DNA from 4 places in the Pseudoduganella sp. RAF19 genome. Region 1 is predicted to be linked to each of the others. Evidence: predicted binding sites of a transcription regulator. Region 1 holds the regulator's gene; each other region holds the start of a gene.
What was found. The regulator sigma-54, encoded in region 1, starts transcription at its own class of promoters, with help from an activator protein. The targets are predictions, from matches to a motif close to TGGCANGNAANCTGCTTT.
Positions count from the first base shown of each region.

Region 2: a site for sigma-54 is predicted at 749-766, ahead of AB4Z19_RS28130 (TorF family putative porin). Genes of this name have one in related genera too.
Region 3: a site for sigma-54 is predicted at 1,050-1,067, ahead of AB4Z19_RS18515 (PEP-CTERM sorting domain-containing protein). Genes of this name have one in related genera too.
Region 4: a site for sigma-54 is predicted at 998-1,015, ahead of glnA (type I glutamate--ammonia ligase). Genes of this name have one in related genera too.

Region 1 covers NZ_JBFREF010000006.1:219,568-221,763, reverse strand. Annotated here, with positions in the region: gene hpf (ribosome hibernation-promoting factor, HPF/YfiA family) at 1-162, opposite strand, end outside; gene AB4Z19_RS17860 (RNA polymerase factor sigma-54) at 230-1,711, opposite strand; gene lptB (LPS export ABC transporter ATP-binding protein) at 1,721-2,196, opposite strand, start outside.
Region 2 covers NZ_JBFREF010000013.1:108,191-110,386, forward strand. Annotated here, with positions in the region: gene AB4Z19_RS28120 (YifB family Mg chelatase-like AAA ATPase) at 1-315, opposite strand, end outside; gene AB4Z19_RS28125 (accessory factor UbiK family protein) at 385-633, opposite strand; gene AB4Z19_RS28130 (TorF family putative porin) at 838-1,605, shown strand; gene AB4Z19_RS28135 (P-II family nitrogen regulator) at 1,617-1,955, shown strand; gene AB4Z19_RS28140 (ammonium transporter) at 1,967-2,196, shown strand, end outside.
Region 3 covers NZ_JBFREF010000006.1:363,467-365,662, reverse strand. Annotated here, with positions in the region: gene AB4Z19_RS18520 (hypothetical protein) at 1-86, shown strand, start outside; gene AB4Z19_RS18515 (PEP-CTERM sorting domain-containing protein) at 90-1,001, opposite strand; gene AB4Z19_RS18510 (hypothetical protein) at 1,352-1,780, opposite strand; gene pepN (aminopeptidase N) at 1,890-2,196, opposite strand, start outside.
Region 4 covers NZ_JBFREF010000005.1:344,217-346,412, forward strand. Annotated here, with positions in the region: gene AB4Z19_RS14855 (TonB-dependent receptor plug domain-containing protein) at 1-332, shown strand, start outside; gene AB4Z19_RS14860 (rhodanese-like domain-containing protein) at 402-857, opposite strand; gene glnA (type I glutamate--ammonia ligase) at 1,078-2,196, shown strand, end outside.

The DNA.
Region 1 (2,196 bases):
TTTTTGACGTTTTTCTTTCTCGGTGAGGTTATCTACAGTCAGGATGACAGCAATATCAATCACTTGATCGAAATGGCGCTTAACCCGCTCCAGCTTGTTCTGCACGTACTCGCGAATCGCTGGGGTCACTTCGACATGATGTCCACTGATGGTGAGATTCATACACACTCCTAAAGATGATGTCGCTTACTAGTTCGTACACGCTGGTGGCGTGCAGCGGAACCGTGCACTACAAAGACTTGCGGAGGCTAACGGGAGGAATTTTCAGAGCTTCGCGATACTTGGCAACAGTACGTCGCGCAATCACCATGCCCTGTTCTCCCAGCATGTCCGCAATCTTACTGTCGGATAAAGGATTTTTAGGGTCTTCAGCTCCTGTCAATTGCACGATCAGCGCACGGATCGCAGTAGAGGAAGCTTCACCCCCGGCTTCGGTTGCGACGTGGCTGCCAAAAAAGTACTTCAACTCAAACATTCCATGCGGGGTGAGCATATATTTTTGAGTTGTTACCCGAGAAATAGTGCTCTCGTGTAGTCCCAGTGTATCAGCTATTTCACGCAACACAAGGGGTCTCATGGCAACTGCACCATGACTGAAAAAGTTCTTCTGCCTTTCAACGATCGCTTGTGCAACGCGCAAAATCGTATCGAAACGCTGGCGCATATTCTTGATCAGCCACTTGGCTTCCTGCAGCTGTGCGCTCATCTGGCTCTCGCCTTTGCCCTGCTTGAGCAGGCTGGCGTACAGCGCATTCACACGCAGGCGCGGCATCACATCATTGTTCAGCATGACGATCCAGCCGTTGCGCCCCTTCTTCACGATCACGTCAGGCACCACGTAGTCTGACACGTCTGACGCAAATTCAGCGCCCGGATGCGGATTGCACTGGCGGATCACGGCCTGCGCTTCACGCAGGTCTTCGTCGTCGCAGTCGAGGGCTTTTTTCAGCTTGTTGAATTCACGCTGGGCGAACCAGGCCAGGTGCTTCTCGACGATGCATAGCGCCATGCGGCGCGTTACCAGCGGGATGTTCGGCAAGCGCTTGATTTGCAGCGCCAGGCACTCGGACGCATTGCGCGCGCCCACGCCAATGGGATCGAAAGTCTGCAGCAGCGCCAGCGACGTACGCAATTCTTCCAGTTCGATTTCCAGCTCTTCCGGCAGACGCGCATGGATTTCTTCCAACGGCTCTTCCAGGTAGCCGTTTTCGTCCAGCGCATCGATGATGATTTCCATCAGCGCGCGGTCGCGCGGTTCCTGCACGGTCACGCGCATCTGCTCCAGCAAATGCTCGCGCAGCGTGCAGCCGCTGGCTTCCAGTTGCGGACGGCCGTCTTCATCATCGGGCGACTTGCTGCTGGAGGAATTGCTCCAGTCGTCAACAGCATCGCCCTCGCCGTTGCCTTCATAGCTCTCGCCGTCGGCCGCAGGTGCTTCCGCGCCCTCGCCGCCTTCGCTGGCAGCCTGGCCGTTTTCTTGCGGCGGCGCTTCGCCATTGCCGCTGCCCTGGCTGATGGCGCCGTCCGCCAGCAGGCGCACGGAATTGTCCAGTGGATCGTCCAGCCGCTCCAGTAATGGGTTATCACTGAGCAGCTGCTCCAACTCCTGGTGCAGCTCAAGCGTCGACAGCTGCAACAGGCGGATCGACTGTTGCAGTTGCGGCGTAAGCGCCAGGTGTTGCGAAGTTCGCAGTTGCAGTGATTGTTTCATGGGCCTTTCTTACATCCGGAAGTGTTCGCCGAGGTAGACGCGGCGCACGGATTCGTCAGCAATAATGTCGTCAGGGCGGCCGGAAGCCAGTACCGAACCCTGGTTGATGATGTAGGCGCGGTCGCAAATGCCGAGCGTCTCACGCACATTGTGGTCGGTAATTAAGACGCCGATGTTGCGCTCCTTCAGAAAACGCACAATCCGTTGGATTTCGATCACGGCAATCGGGTCCACGCCGGCAAAAGGTTCGTCCAGAAGAACGAAGCGTGGGTTAGTGGCAAGAGCCCGTGCAATCTCAACACGGCGGCGCTCACCACCGGACAGCGACAGCGCCTGATTCTCGCGCAGCTTCTCGATTTGCAGATCGGCCAGCAGCGCTTCCAGGCGCTCTTCGATCTGCTCCTTGGCCAGTGGCTTGCCGTTCACCTGCTGGATCTCCAGCACGGCACGGATATTCTCTTCCACGGTCAGCTTACGGAACACCG
Region 2 (2,196 bases), on a different contig from region 1:
CTCGTAGCGGTCGAGGGATTGGGCAGATAGTTGACCAGAGGCGGCCAGAATGCCGAGTGCTATCGGCAAATCGAAGCGCCCGGATTCCTTCGGCAGGTCGGCAGGAGCCAGGCTTACCGTGATGCGTTGAGCGGGCATGTCATAGCCCGTGTTGAGGATCGCTGCGCGCACCCGGTCACGGGATTCTTTGACCTCGGTGTCGGCGAGGCCGACGATGTGGAACGCAGGTAAGCCGTTGGCCAGATGCACTTCCACTGAGACTTCCAGCGCCTGCATTCCGGCCAGCGCCCGGCTCTTGAGGACAGCGATGCTCATAGACCCTCCTGTGTGGAGGAATCGTAGAGCTTTTCGCCTCAAAGGAATTGAGGCGTCACAAAGGCGGGCTTATTTGTTGTCGTCGGCCAGCTTGGCTTCCAGTTCGGCCAGGCGCTGCTCGACCAGCTCCAGCTTGGCGCGGGTTTTTTCCAGCATCTGACGCTGGATATCGAATTCTTCGCGGGTCACCAGATCCAGTTTGGCGAAACCCTGGGTCATCATTGCCTTGACGTTCTTTTCGATGTCCTTGGCGGGCGAATTTTCGATGGCCTGATTGATCTTGCCCTGAAGATCATTAAAAAAATTGTTCATATCCATATGGTTTCCCGTGTGTGTGATGTGTGCGCACCACGCTGGTGCAACTGCGGCTTTATTTGGTGCGGCCGCTTGTCATAGCATCGGCTTATGCAGTTATAACACGCCCACAATGCGCTGGCACGTATTCTGCTACTGACAGGTAAAGCTTGCCGATTAAGCCTGAATTTTAAACCGCAATAAAAATTCACTCAAAAGGAAATCGCCATGAATCACCTGAGCAAGAACCTGACTCTCGCAGCCGCCATTGCCCTGGCAATGGCAACTATGGGGGCGGGCCTGGCCCAAGCGGAAGAACAAGCCGCTGCAGCACCGGAAGCAAAGCCGGATCATGAGATCTCCTTCAACGCCGCCGTAACCAGCGATTACCGCTACCGTGGTATTTCGCAAACCCGCCTGAAGCCAGCCCTGCAGGGTGGCGCGGACTACGTCAACAACCCGACTGGTCTGTATGTGGGTACCTGGGCGTCCACTATCAAGTGGATCGACGACGCCGGTGGCGACGACAAAGTCGAATGGGATATTTACTTCGGAAAACGCGGCGAAATTATGCCGGATATTTCCTATGACGTTGGCTTCCTGGCCTATATCTACCCCGACCACGGACTGACGCCCGCACCGACCACGAAGGAACTGTACGCCCAGATCGGCTACGGTCCCTTCGCCCTGAAGTATTCGCACTCGATCAGCAATCTGTTCGGTTTCGCTGACTCGAAGAACAGCGGCTACATCGATGGCATGTTCAATTACGACGTCTATGACGGTTGGACGGTGAATGCGCACGTTGGCCATCAGAAGGTCCACCACAACAGCGCGGTCAGCTACACCGACTGGAAACTGGGCGTAACCAAGGACTTCGGCATTGCCACCGTGTCCCTGGCCTACGTGGATACCAATACTAAGGCCTACATCGGGCCCTACAACAAAGATCTGGGCAAGGCAGCTGCCGTGCTGATGATTTCCAAGACTTTCTAAGCGAGGCCAGTATGAAAATGATTACCGCCATTATCAAGCCGTTCAAGCTGGACGAAGTGCGTGAAGCGCTGTCGGCCATCAACGTGCAAGGTATTACGGTCACCGAAGTGAAAGGCTTCGGCCGCCAGAAGGGCCACACCGAGCTGTATCGCGGCGCGGAATATGTGGTCGACTTCCTGCCAAAAACCAAGATCGAAGCGGCCGTGGATGACGCTATCGTCGAGCAGGCGATCGAAGCGATCGAAGGCGCAGCGCGCACCGGCAAGATCGGCGACGGCAAGATCTTCGTCACCGATCTGGAACAGGTTATCCGTATCCGTACCGGCGAAACCGGCAACGACGCTCTTTAAGGGGAACTGGAATGAAAAAAACGATGACAAAATGGCTGGCCGGGATGTCGCTGGTGCTGGCGGCCGCCGTTCCTGCCTGGGCGCAGGATGCCAAGCCGGCTGAGGCGCCGGCCGCGGCCGCGACCGCAGCTGCTCCGGCTGCTGCGACGCCGGCGCCAGTGGCCGCCGCGCCTGCTGCGGCGCCCGCTGCCGCTGCGGCCCCGGCTCCAGCCGCGGCGCCCGCTGCCGCGCCGGTGCCGCA
Region 3 (2,196 bases), 140 kb from region 1:
ACACTGCCGCGCTGGCCGCTGCCCGTAAGCGTTTCGAAACCACCTGGCTAGGCCGCAAGGACGGGCCCGACCTGGCCAGGTTATAGGGCTTATTTGCCGAAGCGGCGGCGCATGGTGTACACCATGCCCAGCAGGCCGAAGCCCATCAGCGGCAGGCTATCCGGCTCGGGCACGTCGCAAGCCGGCTGGCCCGGCGAGCCGCAGCTGATCACCGTACCGGCCCCGCCACCCAGCACCACAGCGCCGGGGAAAGTGCCGCCCGCATCATTGAAGATCGGGCCGGTGATCAGGGTTTGCAAACCACCGAAGTTGCCGGAGAACCAGGCGTGCCAGGGCGTAGCATTGCTGGCGTCGGCATTGGTCAGGCCCGGGAAGGCAGCGTTACCGGCTGCGGTCAGCGTCAGCTGGCTGGTGTCGGTTGACGGACCACCGTTATCGCCCTGCACAATCAGACCGGGCAGCAGGGAAGTCAGCCAGCCGTAGCCGATGGCAGAGTTGGCCTGCTCCTGCGTGAACAGGCCACCGCCTGCCGCCAGATAGCTGTTCAGCGCAGCACCCTGGGCATTGACCAGCGCCAGCTGGGCGTCGCTGATGCCGCCAATGATATTGCTTTCCACGGTCGGCATGTAGATGATGCCGGCATTGCCGATGTTGACCGCGCCCGTGCCATCGAAGAAGCCGCTGATATCGCTCAGCGAAGTCAGGTTGGCAAACGTCCAGGAGCCGGTCAGCGCGGAGTTCTGGGTGGACGAATCAAAGGCAGCGCCGGCCTGCGAGCCGTTGCAGCCCAGGCAGACGATGGAGTTCCTGCCGTTGCTGACCTGGCCTGCGATGTTCTCGAATGCCTTTTGCATGAACAGCCAGCCGGTCATATTGGTCGTGCCGGTGGCGAAACCGTGGTCATCAGCATCGGTACCGGCAATGATCACAGGGCCTGCGGTGGCGGCCGAAGCCGTCAGGCTCAGCAGCAAAATTCCCAGCAGCTTGGACAAATTTTTCATTGTTGAATTTCTTCCTTGGTTTGGTTTTGATCAGGACACCGGCCCCAAAGAGCAAATTCAATGCCAACGTTAAAATTTTTACATCATTTCTTTAATTATCAAAAGCTTATCGTTTACTTTTAAATAAGTACCTGCCCTCAACTGTCAAAATTTTCGACAAAAAAAAGCCTCCGGGCCTTGCGGCACCGGAGGGTGGGGAAAACCGCTGGGAGGAGCGGTATCTTGGATTGGGATCAAACGGGCGCATTGTAAGCAATAGAATGCCCTTCAATTCTCTCGAATTGTTGCAAGTCAGCAATTAAATGGAAGGCCGGGCCACCACGACGGGGCCCGGCTGGGTCGGAAAGGCGCTAATTACCGCCAAAAGTGAGTAAAACAGGCTTCACCGGCAAGCCGGCAAGGGCGCTGGCTTGCGGTATGTAGAGCACATCGCCGCGCACTTCACCGTCCATCCGCTGGTTCAGGCTGAGCTTGAGGCTGCGGTCCACGGCCACAAAACTGTCGGCAGTGGCGCCCACCACCCGGACTTTGTCCTGGTCACCGATCTGGGCGTACATGGCATGCCCGCGCGAGGTGAGGTACAGGACACGCCCATCGGACAGGTCGTACGCGCCCTGGTAGCTGTCGAAATTGGTGAGGACCATGCCGAGTGCATGATCTGGCAGGTCGATGCTCCACGGTGCCGGCACGCGGACGGTGCTGTCCCGGGATTCCGTTGACTGGGCGCCGGCCGCGAGCGGCAGCACGCACAGTAACGCAGTGAGGAGGGTCGCTTTCATGGTCTTCTCCCAGTGATGGAGGAGCAAAACCACTATACGCCGGCGCCTGAGCACCGGCGTATCGATAGCAAAATGCAATGGCGCCGCCGGCGGGCAGCGCCTTCACCGATCAGCTCAGCGGAACGGTGAGCGCCTTGCGGATGGTCACGCAGCGGGCGTCTTCCTGATGCGTCACAAGCAGTGCGCGGCGCGTACCGGCGGACAGCTCCTTATCCTGCTCGGCTGCCGCCGCCAGGCGTGCCACGCTGTCGGCCGTGCAGCTGGCCGGGATCATGCGCGTAGCGTAAGTGCGCATGAAGACCGGACCGGCAGCCTTGTCCAGCACGGGCAGCTGGGCCAGGCGTTCCGCCGCGGTCTGCTCGGCGAGCCTGGTCTGCGAAGCCGGGTACATGGATTCCATCGCCGTGCGGAGGCGC
Region 4 (2,196 bases), on a different contig from region 1:
CGCCGAAGACCAAGTTCACGGCAAGCGGCAACTGGTCGCTGGGTCCGTGGGGCGCAACCCTGCGCGCCACGCGCTACGGTTCGGTGCTGCAACCGGGCACCACCGCAGCGCTGGACTTCACCCTGGGCGCCAAGACCCTGGTGGATCTGGAAGGCCGCTACAAGATCACCAAGAACCTCAGCGCTGCTGTGGGTGCGGAGAACTTGTTCGACCAGTATCCGGATGCGTATCCGGCTGTGCTGAATGCAACGGGTAACGCACCGTTCGGTAACTACTCGCCGTTCGGCCGTTCCGGCCGCTTCATCTACGCACGATTGACGTACTCGCTGTAAGAACCAAGGGCGTAAAACAGGTGGCAGGCACGATGTGCCTGCCACCAGGTTTCTGCCTTGGGTTCTAAATCAGGCGCCGGTCCACGGCAAGCCGGCCTTGCACCAGCCGCCTACCTGCTTGCGGTGGCCTTCCGCATCCTTGTCCCCTTCAAAGCCTTCCAGAATGTCGTAGCACTCGGCATAGCCATTTTCGGTCGCCAGTTTGGCCGAATGGCGCGAGCGCACGCCGGAGCGGCACAGGAACAGCAGCACCTCGTTCTTGCCCGCCTGGGCCGCCAGCTGGGCCAGGAATTCCGGATTCGGCGTTCCGCCCGGATACAAACTCCACTGCACCGCGCCATGCTGGCCGGCGGGAATATTCACACGGCCAACCCAGTCGCGCTCGGCATTGGTGCGCACATCGATCAGCTTGACCGAGGAATCGCCCTGAATCAGGGCAAAAGCCTCCTGTGGCGTGACGGCACCAGCATAGCCGCCGGGCGATCGTTCGCGTGCCCGGTCCAGGATGTCAGAGGTGGAACTCATAGTTAGTTTTCCTTTATGATGGCATGCACCGCAATGATGCGTTTTCAGCTAATCGCCCAATTTCGCACCAAAGAAGTGCAAAATATCGCAAATGCACCGCGGTGGTGCGCACATCTTTGGCTCAACCGCAGGGGAGTGCTTGGCACGATTTCTGCTTAATGTACCATCAGCTTTTGCCGCAGCCTAGCGCGCGGCAGTTTATTCACTTAGGAGATATGCAATGGCAATGACCGCCGCAGACGTTCTGAAGATGGTAGCAGATCACGAAGTCAAGTTCGTGGACTTCCGTTTCGCCGATACCCGTGGCAAGGAACAGCACGTAACCGTGCCAGTTTCCCACTTCGACATCGACAAATTTGAGTCGGGCCACGCCTTCGACGGTTCTTCGATCGCTGGCTGGAAAGGCATTGAAGCCTCCGACATGATCCTGCTGCCGGACCCGAACACTGCCAATATCGATCCGTTCATGGAAGAGACCACGCTGTTCATGCAGTGCGACGTGATCGAGCCATCCGACGGCAAGGGCTATGACCGCGATCCACGCTCCATCGCCAAGCGCGCTGAAGCCTACCTGAAGTCCTCCGGCCTGGGCGATACCGCCTACTTCGGCCCGGAGCCAGAATTCTTCATCTTCGACTCCGTGAAGTGGAAGATCGACATGTCCGGCGCCATGGTGAAAGTGGACTCCGACGAAGCTTCCTGGTCGACCGACAAGGACATCGAAGGCGGCAACTCCGGCCACCGTCCAACCGTGAAGGGCGGCTACTTCCCAGTGCCTCCAGTCGACTCCTTCCAGGACATGCGCTCCGAAATGTGCCTGATCCTCGAATCCATGGGCATCCCGGTCGAAGTGCACCACCACGAAGTGGCTGGCGCCGGCCAGAACGAAATCGGCACCAAGTTCTCGACCCTGGTTGAGCGCGCCGACTGGACCCAGAACCTGAAATACGTGGTCTGGAACGTGGCCCACAGCTACGGCAAGACCGCTACCTTCATGCCTAAGCCTATCGTTGGCGACAACGGTTCCGGCATGCACGTGCACCAGTCGATCTGGAAAGACGGCAAGAACCTGTTCGCCGGCGACGGCTATGCTGGCCTGTCCGACTTCGCCCTGTACTACATCGGCGGCATCATCAAGCACGCCAAGGCACTGAACGCGATCACCAACCCAGGCACCAACTCCTACAAGCGTCTGGTTCCTGGCTTCGAAGCACCGGTGAAGCTGGCTTACTCGGCGCGTAACCGTTCCGCATCGATCCGTATCCCGCACGTGGCGAACCCGAAAGGCCGCCGCATCGAGACCCGTTTCCCGGACCCACTGGCTAACCCATACCTGTGC